DNA from 2 places in the Lysinibacillus sp. Ag94 genome. Region 2 is predicted to be linked to the other one. Evidence: riboswitches for the same ligand, from Rfam matches in the RefSeq annotation. Region 2 holds a riboswitch; the other holds the start of a gene.
The links. Region 2 has a riboswitch for S-adenosylmethionine ahead of metA (homoserine O-acetyltransferase MetA). Riboswitches for the same ligand answer to the same signal wherever they lie in the genome.

Region 1: it holds a riboswitch for S-adenosylmethionine, as region 2 does, so the genes downstream of both, MY533_RS20680 (cyclase family protein) here and metA (homoserine O-acetyltransferase MetA) in region 2, are expected to answer to the same signal.

Annotation. Positions count from the first base shown of each region.
Region 1 is NZ_CP096780.1:4,368,410-4,371,837, reverse strand. Features, by position in the region: gene MY533_RS20690 (Cof-type HAD-IIB family hydrolase) at 1-507, shown strand, start outside; gene MY533_RS20685 (DedA family protein) at 691-1,287, shown strand; gene MY533_RS20680 (cyclase family protein) at 1,385-2,122, opposite strand; SAM riboswitch class I at 2,217-2,323, opposite strand; gene MY533_RS20675 (YuzC family spore coat inner layer protein) at 2,471-2,881, opposite strand; gene MY533_RS20670 (MFS transporter) at 3,100-3,428, opposite strand, start outside.
Region 2 is NZ_CP096780.1:2,468,187-2,471,614, forward strand. Features, by position in the region: gene MY533_RS11370 (GerAB/ArcD/ProY family transporter) at 1-79, shown strand, start outside; gene metA (homoserine O-acetyltransferase MetA) at 156-1,091, opposite strand; SAM riboswitch class I at 1,229-1,339, opposite strand; gene MY533_RS11380 (nucleotide excision repair endonuclease) at 1,535-1,906, shown strand; gene MY533_RS11385 (TrmB family transcriptional regulator) at 1,980-2,762, opposite strand; gene MY533_RS11390 (TSUP family transporter) at 2,887-3,428, shown strand, end outside.

The DNA.
Region 1 (3,428 bases), 1.9 Mb from region 2:
GTTAAGGCTTTTGCTGAAAACCATAAACAAAGTCTTTCGTTTTTTACAGAACAATTATCGATGAATAACGTCCAAGAACAAGAGACATTAAAAGCCATGCAAGAAACATTATCATTGCAAGATTTCCCCGTTATTAATGAAGATATTTTAACGCAAGAGGTTTACTTAATGTGTTTATATGGCAACGAGGATATTGAGAAAAGGTATACTTTAAAATTCCCGCACTTATTATTTAAGAGGTGGCACCCTTACATTACAAATGTTTTGCAACATGATGTTTCCAAATCAATTGCTGTGCAGGCTGTACTAGATTATTTTGACTTGAGCCCTGAGGAAGCACTTGCTTTTGGTGATGGAGATAATGATATCGACATGCTGGAGCAGGTTGGCTTTGGTATTGCAATGGGCAACGGTAGTGAAGCATTAAAAAGTGTCGCTAATTATGTAACGAAAAAATCAACAGAAGACGGTATTCATTATGCTCTACGTAAGCTGCAAATAATTTAATTATTTGAAAGTAAAATATGAATCAACCAGTCACTAAGAAAAGACTATATTTTTTTAACACACATGGATGGATGTTTTCATGGAGAAAATGTATTTAATCCAATAATACTCATAATGTTGTCTCCTTTGAGTTATTATAAAGCTAACTATTAAAAATTATTACGCTTTAGATGGGGTGGATTTATGGCGCATCACGTACAATCTCTTATTGAACATTATGGATATTTTGGCATTATTCTTATCCTAATTGGGGGAATTGTCGGTCTGCCACTTCCTGATGAAATATTTTTGACATATGTAGGGTATAGCGTATATCGTGAAACTCTTGCACATATTCCAGCTTTAATCAGCGCTATGATAGGCGCTGCAGGGGGAATTACCCTGAGCTACTATATAGGCTATAAATTCGGGCTACCTTTATTACGAAAATACGGTTCGAAAGTCCATATTACAGAACAGAAAATTGATTTTACTAAAAAATTATTTGAAAAAATTGGACCAATATTATTATTAATAGGGTATTTTATCCCTGGTGTACGTCATCTTACTGCATATATTGCAGCTATTAATAATTATCCTTATAAAAAATTTGCTTTCTTTGCTTATATGGGAGCAGCTTTATGGACATTTACTTTTATTACTTTAGGGAAGATACTTGGAGAGAAATGGCATTATGTTGAGTTATATTTATCCCGCTACAGTATTTATGTTATAGTACTGTTTATCATCATTATGTTCATCATTTATGTTGTTTTCAAAAGAAAGAATTTATCTAAATAAATTCAATAGCACAGAGCCGATTCCGGACGAAATTATGCCGATGCATAATAGATAAAAGGTCTAATTCAATATTTATTGAATCAGACCTTTTGCTATATTACGGTAATATTGCAAAGGAACGGACAGGGAATCCAGATGCTTTTTCAGGCTTTGGCACGATATTGAATATAGCAGCGCCCTTTGGAGGTAGCTTATCTAAATTTGTCATAAGCTCAATTTGATAAGTATCTTGCTCTAGCACAAAATATTCGCCGTCTAATTTTCCATTTCTACGGAAATCTGCTGCTGAATCCGTATCAAAAGTTTCGTGGCCAATAGCCCTTACTTGTCGTTCGTTGAATAAAAATTGTAATGCTTCTAATCCCCAGCCAGGAATATGATTATTGCCATCAGCGTCTTTGTTGCTGAAAGATTCTTTATCTGGCCAACGTTTACTCCAATCGGTACGGAACGCAACAAAGGTACCTGCTTCAATTTCCCCATTTTCAGCTTCAAAGTCAAGAATATCTTGAACACTTAACGTGTAGTCGTTATTTACTGCGGCTTCCTTCGATTTATCAATAACGATGAGTGGTAGTACTAGTTCTTTTAGCTCCAATTCCTCTAGATAGCGTGAATCTCGCACAAAATGGATAGGAGGGTCGATATGTGTTCCGTATTGCCCTGGGAAAGTGAATTGTTGTGCAAAGAAGCCATCCTCATGTGTAAATAATGTTTCAAATTTAGCATCAGCAAACATAAAGAAATGTGGAGAATTTGGACCAAATGTATGCGTTAAGTCTACCCATTTTTTTGATTTCAATAGTTGAATTACTTGTAAAAGTTCGTTTGTCATAATTGTTCCCTGCTTTCTTTTAATTAGAATGGAAAAATAAAAAAGAGCCCTCCTTGAAGAAGAGGACTCTCGTGCAAAGCAACTGAAGTAAGTCTTCTCATCTTTCAAGGCAGAATTTTGCCAATTGGAATTAGCACCATACCTATAGGGCTGGTTGCTGAGACTTCATAGGGCCAATCCCTCCGTCTCTCTTGATAAGAAAATGCGATATAAGAATTTTCAGAAATAATGTTTACAAACACTTTAGCATATTTTTTTATAGTTTACAAGTTTGATAGGGATACAAGGTTAAATTTCATAAAGATGCTAAAGGTAAAAGAAAGAGCCCCTCTTCAAGGGGCCAACTCTTCACCAACCTAAAATTAGTGTTAGCTTACAACAGCTACTTTCCGTAAATGTTATACGAAATCCATCTGGTGTATAGGTAGTATCGAATTTTACAGTAATGCCTGTTGAAGCAATTAACTTTTCAACTTCTGTTTTATTTGATTGTTGTGCTGCGTTCATAAGATCATGTGCAAATTGCTCGGATTCATCAATTTTATCCGTAAGTAATTGTGCTTGCTGCATAATAACCTTAATCCGATTCGCGGAAGTCTTTAATTTCTTTGTATTGACGATTGGAAATGGACTTCTATTCATTGGGGGTGTCGGCATTGCTAGATGGCTGGAAGGGTGTTGATTTGCTGGTTGATTTGCCATTACCCATGCCGGATAGTAATGAGGATAGACAAAAAACGGATAAGGATTGTAATACAACTAAATTCCTCCTATCCTATAGCTGATACAGTATCTTATGTACAATATAGACTTTCGGTGTTAACAGCTGATGCTTTCAAGCCCTTTTGGGAATCGGTTCTCGGCATTAGAATCTTTTAAGGCTTATTTCGACGATACTTTCCTTAAAATTGGCTAACAACAAAAAGGAAGCCTTGTATATGGTTAAGGCTTCCTTTCGTTATTGATTCTGGGGAAATCTATTGTTTATTTCTATCGAAGTGTAACGTTAGGAAGGTAGTAACTGCAGCAATCATCACCATTACGAATCCATATATAGGGGTATGAGCTAATGATTGGAGGTTAACGATCATTCCTCCAATGTATGATCCTAGAAAAATACCAATGTTAAAGGCCGAAATATTTAATGCTGAAGCCATTGAAATAGCCGAGGGTGTATATTTTTCTGAAAGCTGAACGGCATAAAGCTGTAATCCTGGTACATTCATAAACATAAATAGCCCCATCATAAAGACCATTATTAATCCTGTGATGGATGATTCTAAAAAGAAGTTGATGCCGAGTAGAG
Region 2 (3,428 bases):
CAAAAGTGAGAACGCTTCAAGCAATACTACACAGAATGATAGCGATACTGGCAATACCCCAAACAGTGATAAAAATTAAATTTACAGTATAAAGGCATAAAAAATGATGACCCTCTCCAATCAAGGTCATCATTTTTAATTGCTATTAAATGGCATTAAATATGATATTCAATTTGATCGACGAAATCCCATTCGTATGGTGTTTCTTGGTAAACATAGTAGTTCAACCAATTGGAGAATAATAAATGTGTATGGGCACGCCACGTATTAATCGGTTCATTTGCGGGATTATCATGTGGGAAGTAATTCACTGGTACCTCAATATCTAATCCTTTCGCAACATCTCGACTATACTCATCAGCTAAAGTCGTTGCATCATATTCAAGATGGCCCGTAATCATAATGTTTTTATTATCTTTAGATTGCACAATAAAAACACCAGCATCTTCAGAATAAGAGAGTAAGCGTAAATCAGGATGGCTAAGTACTTCTTCAATTGATACAGATGTATATCGTGAATGTGGTGCCGTAAATGAATCACTAAAGCCTCGTACTAAATCCACTGTTAAATCCGTAATGACATGAGAATATACACCTGAGCATTTAGCAGGAAGTCCTATTTTACCGATACCGTAATGATGGTATAACGCCGCCTGTGCACCCCAACATATATGTAAAATCGATGTTACGTTTGTCTTAGACCAATCCATAATTTCTGAAATTTCCTGCCAGTAGTTCACTTCTTCAAATTCCATTTTTTCTACTGGTGCACCTGTAATAATCATACCATCATAACGGCGATGACGGATTTGATTGAAGGTCGTGTAAAATAACTGTAAATGTGATTTACTGACATTTTTCGATTCATGCGTAGCTGTATTTAAAAATGTAATATTTACTTGTAACGGTGTATTCCCCAATAATCGAAGTAATTGAAGCTCTGTTTTTTCCTTTTCTGGCATTAAGTTCAAAATTAATATATTTAACGGACGGATTTGTTGCGTCTTCGCTCTGTCCTCTTCCATTACGAAGATTTTTTCCTCACGTAAATGTTCTCCAGCTGGTAAGTTTTTCGGAATATTAATTGGCATCTTGCATTCCCCTCTCTTTTATTTCTTTTGTTACATTCAATGCACGGGCCCTGCGCAAAGTCAAATATCAAACGATGAAATTAAAAAATCCCCCTCATTCCATATGAGATAGAATGAGAAGGATTTTTCCACGTTCACTCTTATCTCTCAAAGGACAAATCCTTTGCTGGAATTAGCACCTTTCTAACTTTCGTTAGAGGTTGCTGAAGCGTCATCGGGCCAAATCCCTCAACTTCTCTTGATAAGATTATTTAATTAAAAAGAATTGTAACATGAACAATTAAGAATATCAATAATACATAGAATATTTTGTTATTAATCATGCATGTCATGATGTCATTTGTTTAACACTAAACTTGAATGTTTACATTCATTATTTGATGGTAAACATGTTGTACTTATGTTAACATATACCTTTAGTAACAGAGAGGAACGTGAATAGTTTGATTAAAATTGATTTTCCAAAACCAGATGTAGTAATTCGCCAACGCGAACAAGATTTAAAGCCAGGAGATGTACCAATCACACCATACCATGGTTTTATCGACTTCCATAAAATCACTCGTGAAAAGGGTGGTATTTTCTTATTCTACAATGAAGAGAACGAACTTTTATTTGTAGGTAAAGCACGTAAAATTCGTCAACGTATTAAAAAGCATTTTGAGGACAATGTGTCACCGATGAAAAATCATCGTGATGAAGTTTTCAAAATTGAAGTGTATGAAGTGGAAGATCCAATGGAACGTGAAATTTATGAAACGTACGCGATCAATTCATTCCGCGCTAAATACAATGTCGATAAAGTATTTTATTAATAATTAACGAAAAAAAGAATCTGCTCGCCTTATGAAATGTACATGGAGGCTTGCAGATTCTTTTTCAATATTTTCATTCTAAAAAAAATGCTTTACGTTCTTTCGTAATCCATTCCTCAAGCTCCGTATCATCGCGCTTTAAAAGGCGATTAATAAGCACGTCATGCCAGATATAATCCTCTAATAAATAAATATGAACAGGATCATTGGTAATAAAAGCGGTTTCATGATGTGCTGGAGAGTGACCATAAATCATATCTTGACCATCTACAGACAAAATAAACCAATGTGGCGTAGAAGTTTTTCTCGTATATTGTGTAGTTCGATGCTGGTCTAAGGGTGAAACATTTTCATCCACATTCAATGTAATACCATGAATCGGAATATGCTGTGCGACCTCTTGTATAGCTTCTCGTAATTCCCCATACATATCTTCCCACATCGATAATATAACTTTTTTCTCCGCTTTTTTTAATAATGACTGACAATAATTAACGATTGCCTCTTTTCCTTTTATCGTGACAACTTTATGCTCCGCTTCCTGCTCTTTTACTTCTAATTTTTCTAATTGATCACTAATCGATGTGAAATTCGATTGCCAACGTTGCTGAATTTGCTGTAAAAACACAGCGACAGGAATGGAAGAGTATATCGTTTGATCTGCCGTTTCTTCTTTTAGTACTAACCCTTTTTCAACAAGTACATCAAGTATGTCGTATATTCTTGCACGAGGGATACCGGAGTTTTTACTTACTTGATAGGCACTAACATGACTATTTTGTACGAGTGCAATATAGGCCTTCGCTTCATATTCTGTGAATCCTAGTTCTTTTAATTGCGCGATTAATTCAACCATTCGATCCCTCCATTTCCTTTATTATAAGTTAAGGCTATAAAGATAAGCCAATAAAAAATAATTCTTTACAGCAAAGTGAAATTTAGTTACTATTTCGGTAGTAACTATCGAAAGAGGTGTAAACATGCTATTTGAAGTAGATGTAAATGTAGTCATATTATTAATATCTTTTGGATTTTTAGCCGCCTTTGTGGATGCAGTCGTTGGGGGTGGAGGCTTAATTGCGTTACCTGCCCTTATGTTTGCTGGTTTAAATCCAGCAGCTGCAGTAGCCACTAATAAACTTGCCGGCACCATGGGTTCTTTAACATCAACCATCTCTTTTTATCGATCTGGTCAGCTAGAAATTCGTTCAGTTATTAAATACTTTCCCCTCGCCTTTGTGGGATCACTTTTTGGTGCATGGACCGTTCATTTAATTAATCCTGAATTACTAAAACCACTTATGCTCATAATGCTTGCAGCTGTTGCCGTCTATACAATCTTTAAAAAAGATTGGGGTTCAGTAGCTGCAGTCAAAAATTTAAAGTTTACGCACTTAGTCCTATTCATGCTGTTGTTATTTACAATTGGGTTTTATGATGGGTTTCTTGGTCCAGGAACTGGCTCATTTTTAATCTTCAGCTTTTTATTAATCGGCTTCGATTTCTTAAAAGCAGCAGGAAA